Regions from separate parts of the Candidatus Accumulibacter phosphatis genome, predicted to be linked through region 2. Evidence: riboswitches for the same ligand, from Rfam matches in the RefSeq annotation. Region 2 holds a riboswitch; the other holds the start of a gene.
What was found. Region 2 has a riboswitch for cobalamin ahead of CAP2UW1_RS10205 (energy-coupling factor ABC transporter permease). Riboswitches for the same ligand answer to the same signal wherever they lie in the genome.
Positions count from the first base shown of each region.

Region 1: linked by a shared signal. The riboswitch ahead of CAP2UW1_RS19360 (TonB-dependent receptor domain-containing protein) and the one ahead of CAP2UW1_RS10205 (energy-coupling factor ABC transporter permease) in region 2 are both predicted to bind cobalamin.

Region 1 is NC_013194.1:4,460,102-4,467,993, reverse strand. Features, by position in the region: gene napA (nitrate reductase catalytic subunit NapA) at 1-766, opposite strand, end outside; gene CAP2UW1_RS19375 (chaperone NapD) at 768-1,016, opposite strand; RNA gene ssrS (6S RNA) at 1,402-1,584, opposite strand; gene CAP2UW1_RS19370 (cell division protein ZapA) at 1,618-1,962, opposite strand; gene CAP2UW1_RS19365 (hypothetical protein) at 1,977-2,177, opposite strand; cobalamin riboswitch at 2,334-2,538, shown strand; gene CAP2UW1_RS19360 (TonB-dependent receptor domain-containing protein) at 2,667-4,538, shown strand; gene CAP2UW1_RS19355 (FecCD family ABC transporter permease) at 4,547-5,536, shown strand; gene CAP2UW1_RS19350 (ABC transporter ATP-binding protein) at 5,538-6,317, shown strand; gene CAP2UW1_RS19345 (diguanylate cyclase domain-containing protein) at 6,418-7,892, opposite strand, start outside.
Region 2 is NC_013194.1:2,303,069-2,310,960, reverse strand. Features, by position in the region: gene CAP2UW1_RS10220 (amino acid ABC transporter ATP-binding protein) at 1-645, opposite strand, end outside; gene CAP2UW1_RS10215 (amino acid ABC transporter permease) at 626-1,279, opposite strand; gene CAP2UW1_RS10210 (amino acid ABC transporter substrate-binding protein) at 1,286-2,092, opposite strand; cobalamin riboswitch at 2,307-2,524, shown strand; gene CAP2UW1_RS10205 (energy-coupling factor ABC transporter permease) at 2,648-3,325, shown strand; gene CAP2UW1_RS10200 (energy-coupling factor ABC transporter substrate-binding protein) at 3,322-3,678, shown strand; gene cbiQ (cobalt ECF transporter T component CbiQ) at 3,672-4,418, shown strand; gene CAP2UW1_RS10190 (energy-coupling factor ABC transporter ATP-binding protein) at 4,415-5,296, shown strand; gene CAP2UW1_RS10185 (NUDIX domain-containing protein) at 5,715-6,206, opposite strand; gene CAP2UW1_RS10180 (threonine aldolase family protein) at 6,203-7,234, opposite strand; gene alaS (alanine--tRNA ligase) at 7,364-7,892, opposite strand, start outside.

The sequences.
Region 1 (7,892 bases), 2.2 Mb from region 2:
CGGAGAGTTCGGTCGAGCGGTGGCTGAAGGTGGACAGCACGTGGATCTTGACGTCCTTGCCGGTGAGTCGCCGATCGGTGACGCGTGACCATAGGATCGGATGCATTTCCGCCATGTTCGAACCCCACAGCACGAAGGCATCGGCGTGCTCGATGTCGTCGTAGCAGCCCATCGGTTCGTCGATGCCGAAGGTGCGCATGAATCCGGCGACCGCTGACGCCATGCAGTGGCGCGCGTTCGGATCAAGGTTGTTGGTCAGCAGACCGGCCTTCATCAGTTTCGCGGCGGCATATCCTTCCCAGATGGTCCACTGCCCGGAACCGAACATGGCGATGTTGCGCGGACCACCCTTCTTGAGTGCAGCCTTGCACTTGTCGGCCATGATGTCGAAAGCCTGGTCCCAGGAAACCGGGGTGAACTCGCCGTTCTTATCGAACTTGCCATCCTTCATGCGCAGCAGCGGCGTCGTCAGGCGATCCTTGCCGTACTGAATCTTGGACAGGAAATAGCCCTTGATGCAGTTCAGTCCCTTGTTGACCGGGGCGTCGGGGTCGCCCTGGGTGGCTACGATGCGTCCATCCTTCGTTCCCACCAGGACGCCGCAGCCGGTGCCGCAGTAACGGCAGGCGCCCTTGTCCCAACGCACGCCGTCATCCTTTCCCGGTGCCGCCTGTGCAAAGCCGGGAAGGCTGATGCCGGCGACACTGGCGGCGGCAGCCACCGCATGGCTCTTGATAAAGTCACGACGTGTCAAAGTCAATTTCATCTCATGCTTCCTCATCAGGATCGGGTTCGAACTGGTGGTAGACCATGGACGCCGAGAGCACGCCCGGCTGCTCATTGATCTGCGCAAAAAGCTTGGTCACTGCTTGAGTCGAGTCGGCCTCGATGGTCACGATCATTTGCCCGGATTCGGTTGCCACATGCACCTCGACGCCACCGAGCGCGCAGAGACTTGCCTTGACCCGGGTAATCGCTTCGGGCCGGGCATTGACCAGTACGCTGGAGATATTCATGAATTCGCGACGCTCCTGTGCACAGGTCGGCCGGTTGCTGTGCCGGTACCGTCCGGCACGGACCGTTACAGTCCTGCGTCAGACGGACACTCTAAGCCTCTCGCAGAAGCTTTTTCTTGATACAAATCAAGCGGAAAAAATATGAGAGCGGGATTCGCCGGGCGACGATCCGCGGTTGGCGGCGGGCGGGCGCAGGGGCCATGCACCGGCCCGGTCAGGGCTGCCGGAAGGGGACGCTCACGCAGCGAGCGGTCGCCGTCAGCGCAGTGATTGGTGCCGGGAAGCCTGCGGGCATTCCCTGCAGGAAGCCGCGGGCCAGATGACTGGGCACGCCGACGATAGCGAAAAAAAAACGCGGAACCGAAGTTCCGCGTCTTCCCTTTTCCTTGTCCCCGCGAGTGCCGTCAGGCCGGCATCCTGAACCTGGATTCAGTTGGGTCACTTTCCTCCCGCATCAGGTATGCCCGACATGTGGGGCACACACAACAGCAGTTTCGATGGTCGGCGACCGATGCCAATAAGCATTGGTCCAAGGAATCTATGACCTTAACAAACACCGCAGGGAACTCTCTCGAAGGCTGGGAGGAACTTTACGTTCCAGTCACTCCCCGGTTTGCTGCGGCTTCAGCACCGCCACAAGTTCCGCCTCCATGAAAGAAATTCTACGCCGAACGTCGTCGATGTCCAGCCCTATTTCAGATTCAATTTTCTGATGCTGCTCGGGGCTTTCCTGATTCCGGTGAAGGTGCTCGTGGGCAATATTCAGGGCGGCCATGACGGCGATCCGCTCGGATAGATTGCTTCTGGTCTTCTCGGCGATGTCGCGCATCTTGCCATCGACGTAGGCGGCGGCGTTGAGCAAGGCCGCGCGCTCCTCGGGTGGGCAGGCAACACGGTATTCCTTGCCGAGCAGGGTGATGTCGAGAAAGCTGGCTTCGTTGGGCATCAGATGCGGATTCTTCAGGCCTTGGCCTCTGGCAGTTGCAGGGCAAGCGCTTCCAGCCGGGCGAAAGCGGCTCCCATGCGCTCGGTGAGGCGGTTCTTGTCGGTTTCGGCGGCAGCGAGACGTTCGCGGAGTCCGTCATTCTCCGCGCGCAACGTCTGGCAAAGTGACACGACCTCGGTGATCCGGCTCTCGAGCGCATTGAGTTCATCAAGCATGGGCCAGACTATAGAGTCAAAAAGCTTGTTCGGTCAAGGCGTAAGAGGCGGTTCTCAAGGTGGTTTGTGCCGGCACCGGCGCTTTGTCTCGTAATCACGTAGGCGTCTGGTCCGAAGCGAGGTTATACTCCGCGCTTCCGCGGACCTCGGGTCGCGGGAGAGATCGTGCAAGGTGCCGCAATGCAGCTTTGCTGCAGCGGTTAAACGGGAAACAGGTGCGTGTTCATGCAACATCATGCCTGTGCTGTCCCCGCAACGGTAAGCGAGTGTGGGCGTGTCGATAGGCCACTGGGCGAAAGCCTGGGAAGGCGACATGTCAAGACTTGCAAGCCCGGATACCGGCCTTCGCACACATGGACGGAGGTGCCGCGGGGATGCGGACACGCAACGCTCGGCGCGCTCGCGCCTGTTGATGGTATCCCTGTGCAGTTCCGTATTTTTGCTCGCCGACCTGCGGGGACGCTCGTCGGCAACAGGGAGAAACCCATCATGCATCCAAGCCAGGCGCGCGCACATTCTGCCGCGAAACTGCTCACTCTTGTCGCCGTATTCTTGTCGACCGCGGCAAGCTCCGCTGACCTGCCCCTTGATCCCATTGTCGTCACCGCGACTCGCCAGCCAACACGCAGCAACGAGTTGATGAGTGACGTGTCGGTCATCACGCGCGAGGAGATCGAGCAGGCCGGCGAAACCTCGCTCGCACAACTGCTGGCAAGGCAACCGGGAATTCAATACATCGCGAACGGCGGTGCGGGGAGCAATAGCGGCGTCTTCATTCGTGGGGCGGCGAACAATCAGTCGATCCTGCTGATCGATGGTCAACGAGTCGGCTCGGCGACCACCGGCAGCCCAGCGCTCTCGCGCATCCCGCTCGACCAGATCGAGCGCATCGAAATCCTGCGCGGCCCGGCGTCGTCGCTCTACGGTGCCGATGCCATCGGCGGCGTGATCCAGATCTTCACCCGGCGCGGCGAGGGGCCGCCGCGTGTGAACGCCAGCACCGGCTATGGCTCCTACCAGACGAGCGACAGCACGGTCGGCGTGTCGGGCGGTACGGATCTCGTTTCCTACAGCGTGCAGGCCGGCTACATCGACACACGCGGTTTCAGCACGGTTCACAACAAGCAGGACAGCAATTACAACCCCGATCGCGATGGCTATTACAACAGGAACTTGAGTGCCAGCTTCGCCGTTCGCCCGGCCAAGGACCAGGAAATCGGTGCGAACCTGCTGGCCAGCCAGGGTACCAACCAGTACGACGCGAATGACTTTGGCCCTCTCGGTGCGGCGCCGAACTACAACAGCGACCAGACCGTCAGTTCCTACTCGCTTTGTTCGCGCAACCGCGTGAATGCGACGTGGACCAGCACGCTGCGTGTCGGGCGCAGCACGGACGATGCCAGGGACTATGCCGGCGCTGTCAGAAGTGCCTCCTTCCGCACCGACATGGATCAGGCGTCCTGGCAGAATGACATCAAGTTGCCGGTCGGCGAAGCGCTGCTGGCGGCCGAGTACACCCAACAGAAGGTGTCCGGTACGACCGACTATGCGGTCAGCGAGCGGACCATTCGTTCCTTGCTGGCTGGCTGGAACGGCCGCATCGACCAGCACCGCCTGCAGTTCAACCTGCGACGTGACGACAACTCACAGTTCGGTGGTGAAACCACCGGTTCTGCGTCGTACGGTTACCAGTTTACGCCGGAGTGGCGTGCGCACGTCTCCTACGGAACGGCGTTCCGCGCCCCGACATTCAACGAACTGTACTTCCCCGCCAGTTTCCTTTTCGCGGGTGGTAACCCGGATCTGAAGCCGGAGAGAGCGAAGAACGCCGAGGTGGGCGTCAACTGGGAACACGCCAGCCATCGCTTTGGGGCCGTCTTCTACAACAATGATCTCACCGACCTGATCGAATTCCGGCCACCGACTTTTGCGCCGGTGAATGTCAGTAAGGCCTTGTTGCGGGGCGCGACGCTCACCTACGATGGGCGTTTGTCGGGCTGGGGGTTGGGGGTCGCCATCGACTTTCTGGATCCGCGCAACGAGGAGAATGGGCCAAACAACGGCAATCGCCTGGCGCGTCGCGCCGAGCAGCAGATGAGCAGCTACCTCACGCGAACGTTCGGTAACTGGGAATTGCGTGGCGAGTGGCAACTCGTGGGCAATCGCTACGACGACCCGGCCAACCGCGACCGCCTCGGGGGCTACGGTCTGATCAACCTCTATGCGGACTATCGTCTGCAGCGTGACTGGACATTCTTTGCGCGCGCCAACAACATCTTCGACAAGTATTACGAGACGGCCGACAACTACGCGGCAGCGGGAGCGAACGTTTTTGTCGGTATTCGCTACGCGCCGAAGTAGGATACGGCATGCCCACCCGTCGCCGTGCCGTGCTGATTCTCGCTGCCCTCACCGGGCTGTCGCAGTTGAGCATCATCCTGGCATTGATGGTGGGCAGCATTCCGATCAGCCCGGCAGAGGTCCTGTCGACGCTTGTCGATCCCGGCGGCAGCATTGCTGCCGATGTGGTGCGCAATCTGCGTCTGCCGCGAGCCCTGACCGGGTTCGCCTGCGGTGGCTTGCTGGCGCTTGCCGGCGCGCTCCTCCAGGTCCTGTTGCGTAACCCATTGGCCGACCCTTACGTCCTGGGTATTTCGGGCGGCGCCGGCATCGGCGCCCTGCTGGCGATCATTCTGGGATTCGGGGTGGTGGGCGTCAACGGCCTGGCTCTTGGCGGCGCGCTCGGCGCCATGTTCCTGGTGTTTGGCCTGGCGCATGGCGACGGCGGCTGGACGCAGTCGCGCTTGTTGCTGACCGGCGTCATCGTCGCCGCCGGCTGCGGTGCCGTCGTCACGCTGATGCTGGCTGTCGCTCCCGACGATCGCCTGCGCGGCATGCTCTTCTGGTTGATGGGTGATCTGTCGCAAACCAGCGACCCGGCACTGACCCTGATCGTGCTCGCCGCGATCCTGCTGATCGCGCTGCCTTTTGCGCGCGAACTGAATCTTCTGGCGCGCGGCGCCGACGTCGCTCAGGCGCTCGGCGTCGCCGTTCGCCCCTTGCGCCGCGGCGTATACCTTGTCGCTTCGCTGGCGACCGCCGCGGCGGTGACGCAGGCGGGCGCGATCGGCTTCATTGGCCTGATCGTACCGCACCTCGTTCGCCTGACCATCGGCAACGATCAGCGCTTGCTGCTTCCTGCCTCGGTGCTCGCCGGCGGCAGCCTGCTGGTGATCGCCGACACCCTGGCGCGGACGATGCTTGCTCCGCAACAACTGCCGGTTGGCGTGCTCACGGCGCTGATTGGCGTGCCGGCTTTTCTCTTCCTGCTTTCCCGTGCGACACCCGGCCGGCACTGAGATGACTCGCCCCGCGCCCCTGCTGACAACCCATGGTCTACGCGTCGGTATTGCCGAACACACCTTTTGCCGCGACCTCGCTCTCACCGTAAGGGCCGGCGAGTGCTTGGCCATTCTCGGCCGCAACGGCGCTGGAAAGTCGACCCTGCTGTCGGTGCTGGCGGGCTTGCGCGAGCCGCAAGCCGGTGAGGTGCTGCTCGCTGGCGAGACCTACGCGAGGCTCGGCGCTCGGGCGAGCGCGCGCATGCGCGGTTGGTTGCCGCAAAGCCGAAGCGAGGCTTTCTCGTCGACGGTACTCGAAACGGCGCTGGTCGGGCGTCACCCGCACCTCGCACGTTGGGAATGGGAGTCCGCGACCGACGCGCGCATCGCCCGGCAGGCGCTAGCCGCCGTCGGTCTCGGCGATCTCGCGCAGCGCGACGTGCACACGCTGTCCGGCGGCGAGCGGCAGCGGCTGTCGATCGCCAGCTTGCTGACCCAGGCGCCGCGCCTCTACCTGCTCGACGAACCCCTGGCGCACCTCGATCTCAATCACCAGATTGCGACTCTCGAACTGCTGGCCGAGCTGACCCGCGACGGGCAGACAGCCTGCGTGATGGTCCTGCACGAGCCCGGCCTGGCGGCCAGGTTCTGTTCGCGCGCCTTGCTGCTTTTCGGCGACGGGACGACGCAGCAGGGCGCTTCTGACGAGGTCATTACCAGCGATTCGCTGAGCCGTCTTTACGGCTATCCTCTGCGCGAAATCGGTGACGGGCGGCAGCGCTGGTTCATGCCGGCGTAGGGACTGCTGGTCCGCTGGCCTGTCGACAATCGCCGGGGTGACGCCTGATGCTGCCAGCGGGGCGACGGTTGCGCGCCGTGGCCGGCCCGCCGACGTGCGTTCAGCCGAGGGAGCCGGACGCCTTCCTGCGGGCCGTCTGCCTGGCCTGTTTGCGTCGGTACATGTCGGCGTCCGAGCACTGAAGCAGGGATTCCACGTCTTGCCCATCGTCCGGGTAGATCGCCAGGCCGACCGCGGCGCCGGCTCTTGCCCCCGTCGCCGTCGGTGCCAGCGACAGCAGCGGTGTCTCCAGCAGGTGCTCGAGTTTGCTGCGCGCGCTCTCGGCGTCCTGGCGATTGTGCACGGCATCCAGCATGACGACAAACTCGTCGCCGGCGTAACGCGCCACCATGTCTCGACTGCGCAAGCCGCCGAGCATGCGCTGCGCTGTTTCCTGCAGCACCTTGTCGCCGACATCGTGGCCGAAACTGTCGTTGATATGCTTGAAATCGTTGAGGTCGATGAAGAGGATGGCGAAAGGGCGGGGGTCGGCGACGGCGTGCTGCTGGACGAGGCGGTCGTCGACCCGGCGCAGGAAGGCCTCGCGGTTGGCCAGACCGGTCAGTCGGTCGCTCAGCAGTTTGCTTTGCATCGCCCGGAAGCTCTTGGCGAGATCACCGATTTCGTCACGCCGAGTGACGTCCAGTGTCGCGTTGAAGTCGCCGTCGCCGACGTTGCGCGCGGCGGTCGCCAGCCGTTTGAGGTCGCCGGCGACCACCGACAGGACCATCAGGCCGATCACCACGGTCATCAACGATGCCAGCAGGGCGAGTCCGACGTTGCGCTGGTAGCTCTGCGTGACACCGCCAAGGAAGTCGCTGCGCGGGACAGCGATGACGATCGTCCAGTCCAGTCCGGCGGCATCCTGAAGGCGGGCGTAGGCCGCTTCCACCGGTTGGTCGTCGGCGGTGGCGAAAACGGCCGTACGGGGATGGGTGGCAGCCGCGGAATCAGGCAGCAGCTTGCGGATCTCGCGGTAGCTGTCTACCACCAGCGGATCCGCACTGGCCTCCGCGTTGAGTCGGGCGTTGCCGCCGGCGGCGTCCTTGCGCAAGTGCGGGCCGCGCGACGTGCCGATCAGGTTGCCGTCCGGTTCGACCACGTAGGCGATGCCGTTGGCGGTCAGTTTCAGCGAGCGCAGGAACTGGTTGACCTGTTGCAGCGACAGATCGGTAGCCACGACGCCCTGGAACTCACCCAGCGCGTTGTTGACCCGGCGCGCACGCGTGGCGACGAGCTCCTCGGTCTTGAAATCAATATAGACCGAGGTCCAGGTGTGCAGGGCTGAACTCTGTCCGGACTTGAACCAAGGCCGCTCACGTGGTTCGAAGACGCGGGTTTCGCTTACCGGCTCGCGCAACTCGCCAGCGATTCCGCTAAAGCGATAGATCCTTCGCGGGCCCTTGCCGCTGGTCCGCAGGCGCAGTTCGGCTTCCGTCTCCGAATGTCGCCAGAGGCCGAAGAACTCGCCGTTCCGATCGCCATAGTAGGCATAGTGATTCGGATCCCGATGCACCGAGGTGGCCAGCCAGAAGC
Region 2 (7,892 bases):
GGCCATTTCGTGCGTCACCACCAGCATCGTCATGTGCTCTTCGGCCAGTTCGCGGATGGTGCGCAGCACTTCGCCGGTGAGTTCCGGGTCGAGCGCCGAGGTTGGCTCGTCGAACAGCATGATGTCCGGCTCCATGGCCAGTGCCCGCGCGATGGCGACGCGCTGCTTCTGGCCGCCGGAGAGCCGCGAGGGATAACTCGCCTGCTTGTCGAGCAGGCCCACCTTGCGCAGCAGCGTCTCGGCTTTCGGGAGGATCTCGTCACGCCGCAAGCCCTTGACGGTGATCGGCGCCTCGATGATGTTCTGCAGTACCGTCAGATGCGGAAACAGGTTGAAGTGCTGAAAGACCATTCCCATTTTGCGGCAGATGCGCCGGATATCGGCGTCGGGCGAATAGCGGCAAACGCCATCGGCACCGGTGGCGACCAGCGTTTCGCCCTCGATGTCGATGCTGCCGCGGTTGATCGTCTCGAGATGGTTGAGGCAACGCAGGAAGGTGCTCTTGCCCGATCCCGACGGGCCGATGACGGCAACCACCTCGCCCTTGCCAACCGCCAGCGAAACGCCCTTGAGCACTTCGACGGCGGCGAAGCGCTTGTGCACATCGCGCGCATGGATCATCGGGCTAGCCATCGTAGACGGCATACTTCCTCTCCAGATGCTGGAAGCCCAGCGTCAGGACCAGCGTCATCACCAGGTAGAAAGCCGCGGCGACAACAAAGGGCGTCGTCGTGAAGTCACGCTGGACGATTCCGCGCGCGGCGCGCAGCAGGTCGTTCATCGCCAGCACGTAGATCAGTGACGTGTCCTTGACCAGGGTGATCGTCTCGTTGCTCATCGGCGGCAGGATGCGCTTGAGCACTTGCGGCAGGACGATGCGCCGCATCGTTTGCGGATAGCTGAGCCCGAGGACACGCGCACCTTCGTACTGGCCCCGATCAATCGACTGGATGCCGGCGCGAAAGATCTCGGCAAAGTACGCCGCGTAGTTGAGCACGAAGGCGACGATGGCCGCCGGAAAGTCCGGCAGGCGGACGCCGATCACCGGCACGAAGGGCAACGCAAAATAGATGAACAGCATCTGCAGCATCAGCGGCGTGCCACGCATCAGCCAGATGTAGCCATTGACCAGGCCGCTCAGCACGACGAAGCGCGAAATCCTGACGAGGGCCAGGACCAGACCGAGCGGTACGGCGAGGACGAAGCTGATGAGAAAAACCTGCAGCGTGACCCCCGTACCCTCGATCAGGGGGGCCATGATCTCGATCACATAGTCCATGCACCGTTACTTCTTGATGATGTCCTTGCCGAACCACTTAGTCGAAATGGCGGCGGCCGAACCATCCTTCTTCATCTCGTCGAGCGTTTTCTGCAGTTTCGCCATCAGTTCGGTGTCGTCCTTGCGGGTGCCGACGCCGTAGTCCTCGGTGCCGAAGTTCTCGTCGAGAACACGGTACTCACCGGGCTTCTTGGTCGTGTAGTAGCGGCCGACGACCTCGTCGACGACCAGCGCATCGAGTCGACCAGCTCCCAGATCCATCAGTGCGGTGACGTTGTCGCCGAACTTCTTGAGTTCCTTGAGTGACTTGGCCGTGGCCGCGTCCTTCTCGACAGCCTCGATGGCGCTGCTGCCGTCCTGCACGCCGACCACCTTGCCGGCGAGGTCGGCCTTGGTCTTGACCGGCGACTTGTCGGTGACGACGATGATCTGGCGGTTTTCCAGATAGGGCGTGGTGAACAGGATCTTCTCCTTGCGCGCCTCGGTGATCGTCAGACCGTTCCACAGCACGTCGACGCGCTTGCTGTTCAGCTCGGCTTCCTTGGCATTCCAGTCGATCGGCTTGAACTTCACTTCAGCGCCGAGCCGCTTGCCGGCCTCGCCGGCCAGATCGATGTCGAAGCCGACGAGCGTGTTCTTTTCGTCGCGGAAGCCCATCGGCGGAAAGTTGTCGTCCAGACCGACGACAATGGCGGCAACCGGCGCCGGCACTGTCGCCGCTTTGCCTTCAGCAGGATTCTCCTTCTTGCCGCAGGCTGCGAGCAGCGCAGCGGACAACAGGACGATCGACAGAACTGCAGTTTTCTTCTTCATTTTTGTTTCCTGTGACGAGAACGATATCAGCATGGCAGGCCACCGCCGCAGATACATCACCAACGTGCGGCGGCGCCATGCCGGGGTCAGGTACGGCAAGGGCGACAGTATACCCAAGTCTGCGCACCCTCCCCGGCTGAATCGCCGGCGCCGCGCGTCGCCTCGACATCCGCGAACATTCGCGCGAACGCTTGGGCCTGGCACGCGCTTCACGTATACTTCGCTTGGTTCAGGTGCCATGCCGCACAACCGTGCGGCAGGTGAAACGGGAAGCCGGTGACCGTACGATTCCACGAATCGTGCCAGTCCGGCGCAGCCCCCGCTGCTGTATGCCCGACGAGTTTGCCTCATGCCACTGCGTGATTGACGCGGGAAGGTCGGCAAAGGAGAAGGAAGGCGAGCCAGAAGACCGGCCTGAACCACAGGCAGTGCCAATCCCCGGGGTGACGGGAACGGTTCCGTTGATCAGCCGCAGCGGTTGCTTTGCAGGCGGTCCGTCTTCCGATCCTCGCCTCACGATGGTGCTTCCTGCCTTTCGCGCAGAGGAGGATGGTCATGCACATCATGGAAGGCTTCTTGCCCATCGAACATGCCGTCGGCTGGACGCTGGCGTCGGCACCCTTCGTCATCTACGGCCTGCGCGCCGTCAGGCAAAGGGTCCACGAGCAGCCCGAGCAACGCATGCTGCTCGGTGTGGCGGCGGCTTTCGCCTTCGTTCTATCGGCACTCAAACTACCCTCGGTGACCGGCAGTTGCTCGCACCCGACCGGCACCGGGCTCGGCGCGATCCTCTTCGGCCCGGTCATCATGGCGCCCATCGGTGCCGTCGTGCTCCTCTTCCAGGCACTGCTCCTCGCCCATGGCGGACTCACCACTCTCGGCGCCAACCTGTTCTCGATGGCGATCGTCGGCCCGTTTGCCGCCGCTGCCGTCTTCCGCCTGGCGCGTGGCCTGAAGTGCTCGTTTGCCGTCAGCGTCTTCCTCGCCGCCAGTCTGGCCGACCTGCTGACCTACGTGACCACCTCGCTGCAACTGGCCTGGGCTTTCCCTGACCCGGTCGGCGGCTTCGCCGCCTCCTTCGTCAAGTTCGCGGGCATTTTCGCGATCACCCAGATCCCGCTGGCCATCAGCGAGGGTCTGTTGACGGTCGTCATCTTCAATGCCCTGGCGCGTTTCAACCCGCGCGAACTGCAGGACATGAAGGTCATCGGCAGCAGCGAGGTGCGCGCGTGAAACGCCATCAGAACCTCTTGCTCCTAGTCGCCGTCGTGCTGCTCACCGCCCTGCCGCTGTGTCAGGTGCAAAGGCCCGAGGCGGGCGCGGACGGCAAGCCGATCGAGATCTTCACCGGCGCCGACGACAAGGCCATGGCGCTGATCGGCCAGATCGCCCCCAGCTACCAGCCGTGGTTCGAGCCGCTGATGGAACCCGCCAGCGGTGAAGTGGCGTCGCTCCTGTTCGCCTTGCAGGCCGCCCTCGGAGCCGGCTTCATCGGCTATTATCTCGGCGTTTCGGTGACCCGCGAGAAGATGCGGCGCGAAGCCGGAAAGCGCCAGGAGGCGGACGCCGGCGACAGAGCGTGCTGATCGAACAATGCGCCTACGCCAACCGCTGGCGCAAGGCGGCTCCGGCGGCCAAGGGCCTGTTCTCGCTGTGCGGCTTCGTCGCCGCGTTTGCCGCGGCCAGGCCGGAAACAGCCCTCCTCGTCGCCGCCCTGGTTGCGCTCTCGACCATCGCCGGCGCCGGCGTCTCCCCCGGCCACTACCTGCGGGTGGCCCTGCCGGCGCTGGCCTTTCTCGCTCTCGGCTGTATCTCGCTGGCCTTTTCGCTCGACCTGAACGCCGCGACCGGGGCCATCGGCCTCCAGTTCGCGCCGGACGGTCTCGGCAAACTGGCGGCGGTCGGCGCACGTTCGCTCGCGGCGCTGGCCGCCCTGCTCTTCCTGGCCCTGACGACACCGCTGATCGACCTGGTCGCCCTCCTCCGCCGCCTGAAAGCACCGGAAACCCTGCTCGAGATCATGGTGCTCTGCTACCGCATGCTGTTCGTTTTCTCGGAGGCGGTTCATGACACCCTGACGGCACAGTCGGCGCGCCTCGGCTATGCGACGCCACGTCTCGCCATGCGCTCGCTCGGCGGACTGGCGGCGAATCTCACGCTGCAGGTCTGGGAGCGCGCGCACGCCCTGCATGTCGCCGCACAGGCACGCAACAACGATGGGCCGCTGCGTTTCATGGAGCCGCATTTCGAGCAAACGGCGCGCGCCGTCGGCATTGCAGCCACGGCCGGCAGCGGCCTGATTGCTTTGGCGCTTGGACTTCGATGACGTTGGCGATCGCTGGCCGGACGACGGAAGCGCTGCTCGCCCTCGAGCAGGTCGGTTTCTCTTACCCCGATGGCAGCGTCGGGCTCGCCGACTGTTCGCTGTCGATCATGCGCGGCAGCCGCAATGCTTTGATCGGCGCCAACGGTTCGGGCAAGACCACCGTCTTCCAACACACCAACGGGCTGCTGCGACCACAGGCCGGCGCGGTCCGCTACGCCGGGCAGGCCATCGATTACAGCCGCGGCGGATTGCGTCGCTTGCGCAGCAAGGTCGGCATGGTCTTCCAGAACCCCGACCGCCAGTTGTTTTCCGCCAGCGTTCTGGAGGACGTTTCCTTCGGTCCCTGCAACCTTGGCCTGGACAGCACGACGGTACGCGACCGGGTGGCAGCGGCGCTGCACGCCGTTGGCATGTCAGCCTTTGCCGACAAGGCTGTACACCACCTGAGCTTTGGCCAGAAGAAGCGCGTCTGCATAGCCGGCGTACTGGCCATGGAACCCGAACTGCTGGTGCTCGACGAACCGATGGCCGGCCTCGACTACCGCATGCAGGAAGAGCTGCTGGCGGTGCTCGATGGACTGCACGCGCGCGGCATCACGCTTCTGTTGGCCACGCACGACATCGACTTCGCGTACCGCTGGGCCGACCAGATCCACCTGATGCGCGCCGGCAGTTGCACGGCCTCTCTCGACGCCGTGCATCTCGCGGAGTACGCCGGCGAGTTGTCGGCGCAGGGTCTGCCGTTGCCGGCGGTCATTCCCCTGCAGCATGGGCTGACGGCGCGCGGCCTGCTGTCGAGGGAGCAGCGACCGCGCAGTTGTGCCGAACTGCTGGCGGTGCTGGAAGGCGGCCAGTCAGCGGCGGGAGCCCGACCATAGAAAAAGGCGGCACCCGAAGGTGCCGCCTCCTCCACTCCTCCCCTTTTACTTCAGAATGCGCAAGACCGGTCAGGCCGTCTGGCTGCGCCGACGGGTGAGACCGATACCGGCGAGGCCAAGGCCCAGCAGCGCCGGCGAAACAGGGAACCTCACTTCGCGGCGACTTCCGCCCGAAATATCCATGCAGGGCGAACTGGGGTAGATGACACTCCTAGACGAGGTCGGCCACCGACTTCCACGACACAGCACTTTTCATGCCATAAGAAACTTGTTGTTATTTAGCAGTGTCTTGGCCGCTTCCCAAAGAGCTGAGGCAAGTCGGGGTGTCAAATATCCCGACAGGTCTGGGCGCTGGCGCGCACTCCCGTGTCAATGAGCGCCGCCCGCGAGCTTGCGCGAGTGGCCCGCGCCGACAGCGTCACGCCCCAGCGCGGCGAGCCAGCCAGTCGCTGACCGCCAGACCGGTGCCGAAATCCCAGGCTTTGAGCTTTTCCGGCGCGATCAGCCGAAACTCGGCGAGTTCCTCGTTGAGGCGGATCTCGCCGCAAGCAAGGACATGATAGGCAATGATCACCTCATGCTTGCGGGCGAACGGATAGACACCGATCAGCGTCACGGCGACGGCATCGAGGCCGAGTTCCTCCCGGACCTCGCGCGCGACGCCAGCCGCCGGATCCTCGTCACGCTCCAGAAAGCCGGTGATCAGGCCGAAAGCCCCCGCCGCCCAGGCGTAGTTGCGCGCCAGGACGATCCGTCCATCGTATTCGACGAGCGCGGCCAGTACGGGCGCCGGATTGTCCCAGTGGACAAAACCGCAAGCGGCGCCGCAACGCAAGCGCTGTCTGCCGGCCAGTTCGCTTTCGACGAGCGCTGAGCCGCAGCGCGGACAGAACTGCCAGTGACTGGTCACGACTCGCGCGCCAGCTCGCGAACGTCGCCAACGAGGCGATCGACGGTCTCCGGCGCCGTGTCCCAGCCGCACATGAAACGTGCTCCGCCGGCACCGATGAAGTTGTAGAACAACCAGCCACGCTCGCGCAGCCCTTCCTCGATCCGACCCGGTAGACGCACGAAGACACCGTTGGCATCGACCGGGAAAAGCGCCGGCAGGCCGGCGACTTCCGCCACTCCCGCGGCCAGGCGCCGCGCCATGGCGTTGGCGTGCGCCGCGTGCCGCAACCAGGTGCCGTTTTCGAGAATCCCCAGCCACGGTGCCGACAGGAAGCGCATCTTCGAGGCCAGTTGGCCCGCCTGTTTGCAGCGATAGGAAAAGTCCTCGGCCAGCCGACGGTCGAAGAAGACGACCGCCTCGCCGACCGGCAAGCCCATCTTGGTGCCGCCGAAGCACAGCACATCGACACCTGCCCGCCAGGTCATTTCGGCCGGGCTCAGGCCGAGTCCGGCGACCGCATTGGCGAAGCGGGCGCCATCCATGTGAACGCGCAGGCCCCGTTCGTGCGCCGCGTCGGCAAGGGCTCGCAATTCGTCCGGGCGGTACACCGTACCCACTTCCGTCGCTTGCGTCAGCGTCACCACCTTCGGCTTTGGATGGTGGATGTCGCTGCGCCGGCTAACGGCTTCGACGATCGCCGCCGGCGTCAGCTTGCCTTGCTCGCCACCCACGGCCAGCAGCTTGGCGCCATTCGAGAAGAACTCCGGGGCGCCGCATTCGTCGGTCTCCACGTGCGCCAGATGGTGACAGATGACGCTGTGGTACGACTGGCAGAGCGCGGCGAGCGCGAGCGAATTGGCGGCCGTGCCGTTGAAGACGAAATAGACGTCGCAGTCGGTCTCGAAGAGCTCGCGCAGGCGATCAGCCGCCTGCAGCGTCCATTCGTCGTCGCCATACGAGCGGACGTGTCCATCATTGGCGGCGAGCAGGGCCGCCAGCGCTTCCGGGCAGATGCCGGCGTAGTTGTCACTCGCGAAATGCTGCATCGAAGGGTTCCGTGGGGAGGATGAGCGCAGGCTGAGCCGACCTTGCCGCGGCAACCGGCTGGATAACGCCCTGCGCGCTGACCCGGGCGGTGACGAGATCGCGTCGGTCTTCTTCGCCTTGCGGATCGATCAAAGCCGCTGCTCGACCCAGGCGCGCACCGAGGCGAGTGCTGCCGGCAGGTTCGCGGCATCGCTGCCGCCGGCCTGGGCCATGTCCGGGCGGCCGCCACCTTTGCCGCCGACCTGCCGGGCAACCATGTTGACCAGTTCGCCGGCCTTGACCTTGCCAGTCAGGTCGCCCGTAACGCCGGCGATCAGCGTCACCTTGCCGTCGGCCGTCGAGGCCAGCACGACAGCAGCGCTCTTCAGCTTGTCGCGCAGCTTGTCGATCGTCGAGCGCAGCGCGTTGACGTCGGCACCGTCCATGACCGCGGCGAGGACGCGCGCGCCCTTGACCTCGACCGCTTGCGCGAGCAGATCGTCGCCTTGCGCCGAGGCCAGCCTGGCCTTGAGGCGAGCGAGTTCCTTCTCCAGCGAGCGGACGTTGTCGAGCACCTGCGCGAGCTTCGCCGGGACCTCGGAAACTGGCGCCTTGACAGCCGCCGCGGCCTCGGCGAGCAGCGCCTGCTGCTGCTGGACGAGGGCCAGAGCATTGTCG